Regions from separate parts of the Alkalibacillus flavidus genome, predicted to be linked through region 3. Evidence: riboswitches for the same ligand, from Rfam matches in the RefSeq annotation. Region 3 holds a riboswitch; each other region holds the start of a gene.

Region 1 (4,592 bases), on a different contig from region 3:
AGGGTCATTTACACAAAATTATTGACACTCCCTAACGAATAGTAGGTGAACAAAATTTTATTGAGCAAATGAGTAATTTGATTCAAGGATTTATAGCGTTTATAAATAACTATAAAAAAAGGTGGGATTTTGAAATGAAATGGGAGAGTAAAGATTCAAACGACAAGTGGTTGTTTTAGGTATGTTCTCAGATCGTCTTCACATTAATCAATTAGGTAAAGATTTGGCCATTTATTCGATTGAATTATTAATTAAATTTTGCAACTCCAATTCACATCAACTGCATTACTGGAGGGTCGTTGGCGCTGAAAATGAAGAGTGGGAGGATTTTCTTGAACTTTTTGAGCAGGAAGACCCTTATCCCTTTGAATATGAATTAACGGAAGAACCTAACGGAGGTCAAGACCATATTATAGCGTGCTCTAGCTTTACAACTGAACATGATTTAATCACAAGTGTTCAAGGATATGGATTTGATAAAGAAAGTAAGAAGGTTTTATCTACGAATCTATTTAATATTATTAGATAGATTTTTAGAAATTTCAGATTCCAGCATTGCAATGACGAGCAAGCTGAGTGTAATATAGAAAATATTTCTCTTACAAAAGATGCATAACTTTCTGAACTTTGTTACACTATTATTATCCAAGTGAATAATGAAGTTCAACTACTAGGGGTGCCTGTTAAACGGGCTGAGAGGAAAGCTTTACTTTCCGACTCTTGGGACCTGATCTGGGTGATGCCAGCGTGGGGAAGTAGTCAACATAAAATTGACAAACCGGGTCCCATTTATTAAGGGATCCGGTTTTTTGTTTTCATTTTCCCATTATTCATGAGAAGAGGAGGGGGAATAGATGATGACCATGGTTGATTTGTTAGCTTTGAGAAGACTTAGAATATAGTTGCTTGTTTGGTAAGGGTGAATCTTACTTTTTTAAAGCATGCTATAAACTGAATTATTACCATTTCACTTGGATGTTAAAGATAATGGTAATTGAAGTGACCAACCGTTGTCATAAATGTATAAAACGTTGCTAGGGGCGCGAATATCATCGCTGAGATAAGGCAAAGCCTTAGTCCCTTTGAACCTGATTCGGGTCATACCGACGAAGGGAAGCACTCAAAATTTCGAGTGGTTTCCTGTATACAAAACAAGGAGGCTATTTTTTATGACTTTTACAGAAGAATTGAGAAGAGAAAACGATGATATATTTCAGGCGATTTTTGATCATCCGTTTGTTCGTGGACTTGGAGAAGGCGAGTTACCAGACGAAGCAGTTGCTCATTATGTGAAGGCGGACTATGAATATTTGAATACGTTCATGCAGCTATATGGAACGGCGGTATCTCAATCGAAAAAACGCGAGGATATTGCTTTTTTCCAGGCACAAATCGCTTTTGTACTTGGAGATGAGATCCATCCACACCATAACTTGTGTAACTATATTGGTGTGCCATACGAAGAACTTCAAGGCTTCCCGCTACCGCCTACGGCTGACCATTACCGTACACATATGAAAAGTGTCGCGACGGAAGGGCTTCTCGGTAAAACAATCGCAGCCATGCTACCATGTCCGTGGACGTATCAGGAAATCGGCCAGGAACTGAAGAAAGAATTCTCTCCGGAGCCTGATCATCCTTTTTATGAATGGATTGAATTTTATGCTGATGATTCGATTACTTACACGACTGACTACTTGTTGAAGCGTCTAAATGAAGAAGCTGAAGCAGCCTCTTCTGAGGATCGCAAGCTTATGAAAGATGCTTTTAGAAAGAGTTGTCAGCTGGAATATGCTTTCTGGGAGATGTCTTATACGATCGAAGGTTGGCCGGTTGGAGAGGGGGTGCTGAAATGAAGCCTTTTACAGCCCTTACGATTGCTGGTTCTGATTCTGGAGGAGGAGCTGGTATACAGGCAGATCTCAAAACATTTGAAGAATGGGAAGTGTATGGCATGTCTGTGCTCACCTCGCTAACAGCCCAGAATACGACAGGCGTTCAAGGTGTTCATCATGTTCCAGCGTTCTTTATTGAAACACAACTTACGGCCATTGAAGAAGATTTGCCTGTCGATGTCATCAAAACTGGAATGATAGCGACGTTAGAGACGGCAAAAATGATAGGGACATGGATCGCACGTCAGAATATTCCTTATGTCTGTGATCCAGTTATGGTGTCTGCCAGTGGTTACCCGCTCATGGAAGAAGAGACACGGGCTGCTTTATCTGAGTACCTGTTTCCTTATGCAACGGTCATCACACCGAATATACCTGAAGCGGAAACATTACTAGAGATGGAAATAAGCACAGAACGTGACATGGAAGAAGCAGCCCAGCGTTTGGTAAAAGAATTTGGAGCAGGTGGAGCACTTGTTAAAGGAGGTCATCTAGATGGAGAAGCGGTGGACGTATTATATGACGGAGAAGAAGTTAGAATGTATCGAGAGGATAAGATTCTGACAGAGAATACGCATGGTACTGGTTGCACGTATGCTTCGGCGATTGCGGCCAATCTGGCGATGAAACGAACACTTTCGGGTGCTGTCGAACAGGCAAAGCCCTTCATCACTGAAGCCATCCGTTATTCTTTTGATATTGGATCTGGGAAAGGTCCTACCAATCATTGGGCTTACAGAAAGGAGAGAGAACAATGAATCTTGAACAATTGAGGGAAGAACGCCCACTCGTTCATCACATCACGAATGAGGTAGTCATGAACTTTACTGCGAATGGTCTGCTCGCATTCGGTGGCAGTCCTGTTATGTCTAAGGAAAAAGAAGAGATTGAAGAAATGGCCGGTATCGCGAATGCCATCGTATTGAATATTGGTACCGTCAGGAAAGAGGATTTAGAAACTATGATTAAAGCAGGAAGAACTGCAAATAAAGCAGGGGTTCCTGTGCTTCTAGATCCTGTTGGTGCGGGTGCAACGACTTTCAGGAAACAGGCGGTTCAAAGGATTGTGAATGAAGTCGATATCTCTGTCGTGAAGGGGAATGCTGGAGAGATAGGTGCGCTTGCCGATATTCCTTTGAAGGTAAAAGGCGTGGATTCCGAAGAAGGTGGGGATGCAGAAGTCATTGCTTTAGAAGCGGCGAAGACTTTACAGACGAGGGTTGTAGTGACTGGAGAGACAGATGTCATTAGTGATGGAAAAGACTTCTTCACGTCTTCGCACGGAACACCACTCCTCGGTTACATTACAGGTGCAGGGTGTCTGCTCGGATCTCTGATAGCCGCCTGCATTTCTATTGAGGAAGAGAAAATAGAAGCAGTACAGTTCGCTATTAATTTCTACAATAAAGCTGCCGAACGTGCTGAGAAGAAAGCGGGAGGCCCTGGGACATTTATTCCTCACCTGCTAGATGAATTGGGGGAGACCGATGACTGACTTTCTGCACACGTATTTCATCATGGGCAGTCAGGATTGCAGGGAGGATCCGGAAATGGTGTTACAACAGGCGATTAATGGTGGCATTACAACCTTTCAATTCCGAGAAAAGGGTAAAAATGCGCTGAGTGGGCAGGCAAAGATAGAGCTTGGTCACCGTTTGCGAAGGATTTGTAAAGACTACGGCATCCCTTTCTTTGTAAATGATGATATTGAAATTGTTCGTGAATTGGAAGCAGACGGCGTTCATATTGGTCAGGACGACAGTGATATTAGGGAAATTCGGGAAATGTTTCCTGAGCTCCTAATAGGGCTATCCATTTCTACAACTGAAGAGCTTCATGTCAGTCGTTGGGATTTGGCTGACTACCTTGGTGTCGGTCCTGTGTTCAAAACTTCTTCAAAGGATGATGCGAAAGAAGTAATTGGCATCGAAGGTCTTCGTTTTATCCAAGAACAGGTGCCATTGCCTGTCGTCGCAATAGGGGGTATTGATGAATCGAATGCTCAGCAGGTGAGACAGACAGGTGCAGGGGTAAGTGTGATTTCAGCTATTTCAAGGAGTGAACAGCCGAATGAAACCGTTAAACGTTTGAAGAAATAGAGATGATATAGAGAATGTTCGTTGGTGAAATTTTAACATGGCATTCAATTTGATTTTGATGCGGTTGATTAACTGAACTCATCCAAAATCAACGATATTGATATTAATAGAGAAAATTTCTTAGACTCAATGTTATTTGCCCCTATTTGTAATATCGAAAGAGGAGACGAAATGGTACTTGTAGAAGAGGAAAGCAGTACGTCTACGAAATGATTGACCGTGAAGTTGTTAAGCCTAACGTATGTGAAAACGTTGAAGGGAAATAATACTAATCCTTGTCAGTTAAAATAGACTGGTGCAAGCTCGAGTTAATATCGGCTTCCCACCAGTCTATTTACTGTAATAATACTGGGTTAATTTTTGGAGTTTAGTGCAGTAAACATATGCTTCATCTTCATTACATTTTCAAAATTGGTTTAATGGTGCTTCTATTTGAGGAATCGGCAAATGCCTGGTTAATCTCCTCAGCAACCAAGTTCCCTTATGACAATGCCGTTGCTGAAACAACCTTCAAGGTAATCAAAATAGAGTTTGTATAAGGTACCGATTTTATTGAACGATAAGACAGTTGACCTTGAATTTTTTGATTTTGTGCACC
Region 2 (4,592 bases), on a different contig from region 3:
AGTTGATCGGTGACCTCCACATATTTCGGGACTTTAAATTTAGTCAGCTTTTCAGCACAAAACTGCACGACGTCATCTTTAGACAACTCATAGCCTTCTTTCGGCACGACAATCGCTGTCACCGCTTCAATCCAATACGCATCAGGCAGACCGACCACCGCGACCTCTGACACACCCTCTAACTCATAAATCGCTTCTTCCACTTCCCGACTCGAAACATTAACGCCACCTGTATTAATCATATCCTTTTTGCGGTCCACAATCGTAATATACCCTTCGTCATCCATCATGCCTAAGTCCCCGCTATGGAACCAACCATTTTGGAACACTTCCGCCGTTTTATCCGGGTCATTTAAATATCCTTTCATCGCATGAGGTGTGCGATGAACAATTTCTCCAACTTCACCACGAGGCACTTCCTCGCCTTGATCATCGACGAGTTTCGTTTGCACATTTAATGACGGTTTCCCTGCCGAACCGAGTTTTCGCAATTGATCTTCTGGCTGGAGCGCTGTCGCAAGCGGGGCGACTTCTGTTTGTCCGTAAAAATTCCAAAACTTCGCATTTGGCAATCGTTCCGCTAATTCCTTTAATATTTCCCGGGGCATAATCGCTGCACCGTAATAACATTTTTCAAGCGTCGATAAATCCCGCTTATCAAAATCAGGATGACGCAAGAGGGCAATCCACACAGTCGGTGGTGCGAACAATTGCGTAGCCCCTTCACGCTCGATCGTTTCTAAAATTCCTTCAGGTGTAGCATTCGGTAAAATCACTCCACTCGCCCCTAAGTAAATGCTTGGCCCTAAAAATACGTGGAGTTGCGCACTATGGTACATCGGAAGCGCATGTACCATCACATCACGGCTTTCCATCTTACCATCGACGACACAACTGACGTACTCACTCACCAAACTTTTATGCGATAACATAACGCCTTTCGGTCGCGATTCTGTCCCACTCGTGTATAACACATGCGCTAAGTCTTCATCTGCTAAATCTTCATCCACGAGCGTCGTCGGCTGATCCGAACGCACCGCTTGAAGGGATTGCCAATCCGCCAGATCACTTGAAACCGCTTCGCCATCAGCTAAATCCATGACAAACTTAAAATGGATTGAATCTCGTTTCACCGCTTCTTCCAATACAGGCGCAAAATCGGTTGACGCCACCAGCCCCGTTGCTTGCGAATGTTCTAAAATATACGCCACATCATCGTGTGACAACATATAGTTGATTGGAATCATCACAGCTCCAAGTCGTGCGAGCGCAAATTTTAACACGACGAAATCGAGACTGTTTTTCGACATCACCGTAATCATATCGCCTTTCACCATGCCTTGCTCGCGAAACGCATGCGCTGTTTGATTCACTAAATCGTCCAACTCAGCATACGTAACACGCCGTCCTTCATACGCTAGCGCAAACTTGTCCGGCATCCGCTCGCGCGTCCGTAACAATAAGTCACCTAATGTGTTTCGTCTCGTACGTTCCAACATTTGATTCAAATCGTTCGACATCACGTGAAACACTCCCCCAAATTTGTTCTGATGACTTACAAATCTGAAAATTCTAATTATTATTATAAAATAGTATATGGCCCAATTCAAGTGAAGATGCTTTTTCGGAAAATCGCCGAAAAATCCCGAGATTTCGCCGTATATTTTCGTAAAATCGCCGTATAATCTGAAAAAATCGCCGTATCCCTCCTGAAAATCGCCGTATCAATCGGTCGTGCGGATCACGTGATAAACAAATACGAAGTAATCGTTGCAATTGTTACAAGATTGTGGCACACTGAAATGGAATAAAAATCAAAATAGACATAAGTTGTAGGGGGACCAGTGTTGCTGGTTGAGATTGTATCCGTAAGATACTGACTCTTAGAACCTGAACTGGCTAAGACCAGCGTAGGGAACACATCGACTCGACGTAATTAATCAACGTTTGTGTGCCCTAGGCGAACTATTCCTAGGGCTTTTTTAATACCTCCAACTTATGGCTAAACACAATTTGGGGAGGTTTTTCTAAGATGAAAAAATGGATTTTGATCATGGTAGTAAGTTTGTTACTCGTCGCATGCGGCGGGGAAAGTGAAGACAACACAGAAAACAGTGACAACGAAAGCGTGAAAGTCGTCCTCGATTGGACGCCTAACACAAATCATACTGGCCTATATGTCGCACAAGCGGAAGGGTATTTTGAAGAACACGGTTTAAATGTTGAGATAATGCTTCCAGGTGAATCGTCAGCCGATCAGCTCATCGCATCAGGCCAGGCCGATTTTGGGGTCAGTTTTCAAGAAAGCATTACGGAAGCACGCGCCCAAGACGTGCCGGTCGTTTCCATCGCAGCGGTCATTCAGCACAATACATCAGGTTTCGCTTCTTTAGAAGAAAAAGGCATAACATCTCCTGAAGATTTTGAAGGTAAAACGTACGGCGGATGGGGTGCCCCACTCGAAAAAGCGGTCATTTCATCTGTGATGCAACAGGAAAATGCCGACGTTGAAAAAGTCGATATCGTCAATATGGGAGACACAGACTTTTTTACAGCCGTTGAGCGCCAAGACATCGATTTCGGCTGGATTTATTACGGTTGGGATGGCATTGAAGCTGAACTTCGTGGCACTGATCTGAACATGATTTATTTAACTGAATATAGTGACAAACTAGATTACTACACACCAGTACTCGCGACAAACGAAACGATGATTGATGAACAACCTGAAGTCGTCGAAAGCTTCGTCGCAGCAGCGTCAGAAGGCTATCAATTTGCGATCGACAACCCTGAACAAGCAGCGGATATATTAATCGAAGCCGAACCTGATTTAGACGAAGAACTCGTGCGCGAAAGCCAAAAATGGTTATCGCCGCGCTATCAAGATGACGCACCACAATGGGGTCATCAAAAACTGGACGTCTGGGAAAATTACGCCGAATGGATGAACGAACACGACCTTCTTGAAGGCGAATTTGACGCAGAATCAGCCTTTACGAACGACTTTTTACCCAAGGAGGAGTAACACATGGCTAATACATTATTAAGCATTCAAGTCATCCCGAAAACACCCGGGCCAAACGACGACGTCATTCCATACGTCGATGAAGCGATTCACGTCATCGCTTCATCGGGCGTCAAATACGAAGTCGGGCCGCTTGAGACGACGATGGAAGGCGAACTGTCTGAATTACTTGCCATTGTCGAACAAATTAACCGAAAAATGATCGACATCGGCTGTCCGAACGTGATCGCCCAGGTGAAAATTGCGCATTATCCAGAAGGGGCGTCAATGGATGCGTTAACGGAGAAGCATCGCGATGCGTAACCTAATCATACAAGGGTGGCGGCCGGCGCTCGTTTTAATTGTTTTATTCGCCGGTTGGGAATTAAGTACGGTCGTGTTTAACATCGAAAAGTGGTTTTTACCCCCACCGAGCGATATTATCACAGTCGGCGTCACCGAATGGACCGATTATAACCAGCACGTATTCGCGACGTTAAAACTGATCGTGATCGGTTTCGTGATCGGAAGTGCAAGCGGTGTCGGCATTGCAATCGCACTTCATTTAGTGCCGTTTTTACGCCAATCGATGTATCCGCTTATTATTTTATCGCAAAACATTCCAATCATCGTCTTGGCTCCACTTCTCGTCGGCTGGTTCGGTTTCGGCATGTTCCCTAAATTAATCGTGATCACACTTGTGTGCTTTTTCCCGATTGCGATTTCATTATTAAGTGGCTTCCAGCAAGCTGACCGCGATCTAAGCCATTACATGCAAATGGCTGGCGCGACCAAACGGCAAATCTTTCGTAAATTAGAGTGGCCAAATGCGTTGCCGTCTTTATTTTCTGGTTTGAAAATTTCGGCCACATACAGCGTGATGGGGGCTGTCATCTCTGAATGGTTAGGCGCCAACAACGGACTCGGTGTCTATATGACGCTTGCTTCGTCCTCATTCCGACCCGACCGTATCTTCGTCGCGATTTTCATCATCGTCGCGATTAGTTTATTATTCTTTTTACTCATCGTCTGGCTCGAAAAGCGCGTCATCCACTGGCAAACAGCAGAAAAGAGGGATTCCCATGACACACCTTGATGTAAAACACATTCAGCAATCATTCGGCGATCAACACGTTTTAGACGATATCCAATTTTCAGTGGATGAAGGCGAATTCGTCTCGATTTTAGGTCCATCAGGTAGCGGTAAGAGTACGTTGTTTCGCTTGATCGGTGGAATTGAAACGCCAACATCAGGCGATATTCACTTAAACGGTCGTAGTATTACGGGGAAACCTGGCTCGGTTAGCTACACCCCACAATCGCCATCGCTCTTTCCGTGGCGTACTGTGCTCGAGAATGTCTTACTCGGACAAGAAATCCAAGGGGAAAAAGATTATGACAAAGCCTTAGATATGATTGAGCGTGCCGGATTAGCATCGTACGAACATGCCTATCCGCATGAATTGTCAGGTGGGATGAAACAACGCGCGTCATTTATTCGAAGCATTTTAAGTCCTCAATCGCTCATCCTACTCGACGAACCGTTTTCAGCACTCGACGAATTCACCCGCATCGACATGCAACAATG
Region 3 (4,592 bases):
GCCTGTATTGTTCAGGGATGAAGATGCCATGTTCCATTAACACGGTCTGTTTTGTTTGAAAGATTGTATCGACAGGACCATCTTCTATCAGTTGACCGTCTTGGTTTAAAACGAGGGCTCGATCGATCAGTTTAAGCCAGTCGTCTGCCTGATGCTCGATGATTAGAATCGTTAGCGCCATAGTCATGCGCAATTGTTCAATTAATTGAATAAATTCTAACCGACTCATCGGGTCTAAATTGGCCGTCGGTTCATCGAGAATGAGAACGTCTGGTTCAAGCAATAACACCGACGCGAGTGCGATTTTTTGTTTTTGACCGCCCGAAAGTGTATGGATTGCTTGTTGTTTATAGTCAATCATTCCGATATGGTTCAGTATCTGGTTGATCCGGTGCTCGATTTCGTCCCGTGGTACTTGGCAATTTTCCAGGGTGAATGCGAGTTCATCCTCAACCGTGATCATACAAAACTGACTCTCAGGGTCTTGAAATACGATGCCGATTTGTTGGTTAAGTGCTCCTTTAGCGAAGTCTTTAATCAAGTGACCTCGGTAAAAGATCTCCCCTGATGCGACACCTTCAACCGCATCAGGGTATAAACCATTTAAACAAAGGGACAAACTCGATTTACCAGAACCACTTGGCCCAATCAACAACGTCGCCTCATTGTCATACAATGAGAACGTTAAGTCATCCAATGTTGGTTGATCTAATGTCTCATAACTAAATGAATAATGTTCGGCAGTTAGGACCGGTTTATGAGACATGATGGTGCTCACCTTTTTGTCGATGTTCTTTTCCAAGCGCGTACCCTCTTAGTACACCTGTTTTAGCTAATTGATCACTTAGCCATTTACCGAGAAGCCCTGTGATTAGAATGCTACTGATGATTCTTGTGACTAACATAATAGCAACTAACCAGTATTCGTAGGCATAAAATCCGGCAGAGTAAAAATGCCACGCAAAACTAAAGATGGCTGTCATAACACCAGCTAACACTAAGATGCGAGTACGATAATCTTGCCATTTTGTAAGGGCAAAAGCCGTTTCTGCACCTAAGCCTTGGACAGCAGCGCTCATGATTAATTGAGGGCCAGCCGGACTGCCGATCAAGACTTCAACAGTACCAGCGATTAACTCCGACGTGAATGCAGCACCAGGCTTACGGATAATATAGGCTGCGATGATTGACACGATAAACCAAATGCCATAAATAAACTCATATCCTAATGGCCCGATCCCAAAAGGTGTTAACAACCCGACGAGTCCCTGACCTAAACCGAACGCTAATAAATAAATAACCGCAAATGCCACACCCAAAATGGACATTAAGACAATTTCTTTTAACTTCCATTGTTTTGTCATGGTTATCCTCCTATCGATTAGACGGGCTATTCGCCGAAATCGTAAAGGTCATTGTCGTATGCGATACCTCTTGCTGCACAGCTTCGAAAGCTTCTTCCATAGCATCAAAGATCGATGCAACATCGCCGTCTAAACGCGTCATATAATGGGACGGACTGACATCAACGCCGCGCGCTTTTGATAAGTCGATTTGTTCGTAAATTTTGTCCATATAATCGTCGCGACCAAGAGGGTGAATGGCAAATTTACACCCAGCTTGTTGTTCGTTGGCACTTAAGTTAGGCGCGTTGACCGGCTCGTCACTTTCTGCCATATACACGTCCGCTTCGTTATCACCTGGGCAACCGACTGAAAAGGTACCACTCATCGCGACGTGTTCACCTGTTTTAGCAGCGTGTAAGAAGATCGCTTTCGTGATATCAAAAATATGCACGATTTTACCTCTCATACACGTTGTGACATCATCTGTTTCCTTCCACACACTCGAATGGTCGACCTCATCTAATGCAGACAAAATAATGTCCACAAAGTTGTCGCTCATCGGAAAGAGTGTAAACTGAACACCTGCGATGCGACTAGTTCCACACTGTTGATTCGTCATGACGAATCGCCTCCTTAAAATGTAGTGTCATAACAAAAAAACTGCATCCCGTGGGAATGCAGTTCAGCCTTAGTGTGGTCGTGCTTACAGTTGTTCAAGCCTCACTGCACTTCCCCACGCTAGTATTATCTAGTTCGGGTCTTGAGGGTCAGGACATTCCTTCTCAGCCACACGACGTAGCTCCCCTAGTGCATGTTCATCACGTATGCAGTTTTGTTATACTTACATCATAATAAAAGGATTAGGATTTGTAAACGGTGAAAGGTGACGGAATTTGTCGAGAGTTTATGAAAAAAGGTGGCATCACAGTCATGGAAGATGAAAAAGAGATAATTAGACGAACGGAACAGATGGTGAAAGAAAAACTTGAATCAGAAGGATCGGGTCATGACTGGTGGCATATTGTACGCGTTGTTCACAATGCTCAACACATCTCGAAAACGGAAACAGTTGATGCGTGGGTTGTGACGATGGGAGCCCTTCTACATGATGTCATAGATGATAAAGTTGTGGTTGACCCTGATCTTGAACGGGCGAATCTTGAATCGTGGCTCGAGAATCAAGGTGTGTCGCAATATCACATAGATCAGATTCTCGCTATTATCGATACCATTTCGTTTAAACACGGTTTTGAGGCCTTACCGAGTCTTGAAGCGGAGGTCGTTCAAGATGCTGACCGGCTCGATGCGATTGGGGCAGTCGGGATTGCACGTTGTTTTACTTATTCAGGGTCAAAAGGAAGTCCCATTCATGATCCGAATTTATTCCCGCGCGAATCCATGACACCAGACCAATATCGTCGTGGCGACAGTTCTGCCATCAATCATTTTTATGAAAAATTATTAACATTGAAAGATAAGATGAATACGGAAGAAGGTTATCGGATCGCCTGCGAACGTCACCAATTTATGGAGCAATATTTGCAACAATTTTTTGCTGAATGGGATGGATTTGCTTAAAGGGTGTTACGTTTATGAAATTTTGTGGAATAGTAAAGGGAGACGTAATAAACTATGGAAGGTGATATGATGTTGCAGTATCAACCCTATCTTGATGAATTAACGAAAAACGCAACCGAAACGTATGCGTTAATGAACCCTCATACGAAAGAAGAAATTGTAAGAGTTCCAGAATGCAGTCAGGGGCAAATGTTAAAAGCGGTCAACCTTGCGAGTGATGCATTTGAAACAGTCCGCTCAATGCCTGCGCATGAACGATCCGATATTTTAAACCGTGCGAGCGACATTATTGCCGACCAAAAACAAATGGTAGCTGAAACGATTGCGCAAGAAGCGGGTAAACCGATCAAATATGCGTTAGGGGAAGTCGATCGTACCGTTCAGACGTTAAAGTTTGCTTCCGTTGAGGCACGTAAATTAGAAGGCGAATCGATTCCGATGGACGCAGCGCCTAATGGAGCCGGACGCGATGCGTATACCATATATGAGCCGATAGGTGTGATTGGCGCGATTACACCGTTTAATTTTCCATTAAATTTAGTCGTGCATAAAGTCGGACCAGCCATTGCATCAGGCAATACAATGATCGTTAAACCAGCTGAGAAAACGCCGTTATCAGCGATTTTGTTACGAGAAGCACTCGTTGAAGCGGGCCTTCCAAGCGACGCTTATCAAGTCATCCCTGGCGACGGCAAAAATTTAGGTGAGGTACTGCTTAACAGTGATGACGTGAAGAAAATAACATTCACAGGTAGCCCGCGTGTCGGACGTGACATTAAATCTCAAGCCGGGCTGAAAAAAGTCACCCTGGAACTCGGTAATAACTCAGCGTTGTACGTCGATAAAAGCATGCACGACCGCCTAGATGACGTCGTAAGTAAAACAGTTAATGGAGCGTTTTCCTATAACGGACAAGTCTGCATTAGTACACAGCGCGTATACGTACACGACGACATTTTCGATTCATTTCTAGACCAGTTCGTCCAAGAAACGGAGAAGCTTACATTCGGCGATCCACTCGATAACAATACAGACTTGTCCAACTTAATCGACGAACAATCACAAGAAGGATTAATGGAATGGATCAACGAAGCAAAACAACTCGGCGCTAATATCGTGACAGGCGGGCAAAAACAAGAACAAGGCATTGAACCAACTGTCTTAACCGACGTCCCAGCAGACGCTAAAATTTCAAAAGAGGAAGCATTCGGTCCCGTCGTCATCATTAATCGCGTTCAATCAAGTGATGAAGCGTTACACGCGATTAATGACAGTCAATACGGATTAAGTGCTGGCCTATTTTCGAATGACATGAAGCAAGCGATCGATATGTCACACCGAATCAATGTCGGCCAAGTATTAGTCAATGACGTCCCAACATTACGATTTGACCACATGCCTTATGGTGGGCGCAAACAGTCAGGGTACGGTTACGAAGGCGTGAAATACGCCATTCACGAAATGGTGAACCGGAAAATGATTAGTTTAAATTACACATTTTAATAAATGAATGACATCCCTCTTGGCGTTGTGCTAAGGGGGATTTTTACGTTTGTGTGAGTGTGATTCGTGCAATTCGTGAGGGGATTCCTGCAGTTTTCGGAATGATTCGTGTAGTTTGTGAAGGGATTCCTGCAGTTTTCTCAATGATTCTTGCAGTTTGTGAAG

The links. Region 3 has a riboswitch for thiamine pyrophosphate ahead of ABID56_RS12180 (YkoF family thiamine/hydroxymethylpyrimidine-binding protein). Riboswitches for the same ligand answer to the same signal wherever they lie in the genome.
Region 1: another riboswitch for thiamine pyrophosphate. It lies ahead of tenA (thiaminase II); the one in region 3 lies ahead of ABID56_RS12180 (YkoF family thiamine/hydroxymethylpyrimidine-binding protein).
Region 2: another riboswitch for thiamine pyrophosphate. It lies ahead of ABID56_RS07070 (ABC transporter substrate-binding protein); the one in region 3 lies ahead of ABID56_RS12180 (YkoF family thiamine/hydroxymethylpyrimidine-binding protein).

The regions. Positions count from the first base shown of each region.
Region 1 is NZ_JBEPMX010000003.1:213,654-218,245, reverse strand. It holds gene ABID56_RS05000 (hypothetical protein) at 182-529, shown strand; TPP riboswitch at 663-771, shown strand; TPP riboswitch at 1,027-1,132, shown strand; gene tenA (thiaminase II) at 1,170-1,856, shown strand; gene thiD (bifunctional hydroxymethylpyrimidine kinase/phosphomethylpyrimidine kinase) at 1,853-2,653, shown strand; gene thiM (hydroxyethylthiazole kinase) at 2,650-3,390, shown strand; gene thiE (thiamine phosphate synthase) at 3,383-3,994, shown strand.
Region 2 is NZ_JBEPMX010000006.1:65,822-70,413, forward strand. It holds gene ABID56_RS07065 (acyl-CoA synthetase) at 1-1,520, opposite strand, end outside; TPP riboswitch at 1,825-1,934, shown strand; gene ABID56_RS07070 (ABC transporter substrate-binding protein) at 2,033-3,025, shown strand; gene ABID56_RS07075 (thiamine-binding protein) at 3,029-3,328, shown strand; gene ABID56_RS07080 (ABC transporter permease) at 3,321-4,100, shown strand; gene ABID56_RS07085 (ABC transporter ATP-binding protein) at 4,087-4,592, shown strand, end outside.
Region 3 is NZ_JBEPMX010000016.1:17,673-22,264, forward strand. It holds gene ABID56_RS12170 (ABC transporter ATP-binding protein) at 1-766, opposite strand, end outside; gene ABID56_RS12175 (ECF transporter S component) at 756-1,364, opposite strand; gene ABID56_RS12180 (YkoF family thiamine/hydroxymethylpyrimidine-binding protein) at 1,375-1,965, opposite strand; TPP riboswitch at 2,060-2,162, opposite strand; gene ABID56_RS12185 (HD domain-containing protein) at 2,223-2,924, shown strand; gene ABID56_RS12190 (aldehyde dehydrogenase family protein) at 2,979-4,427, shown strand.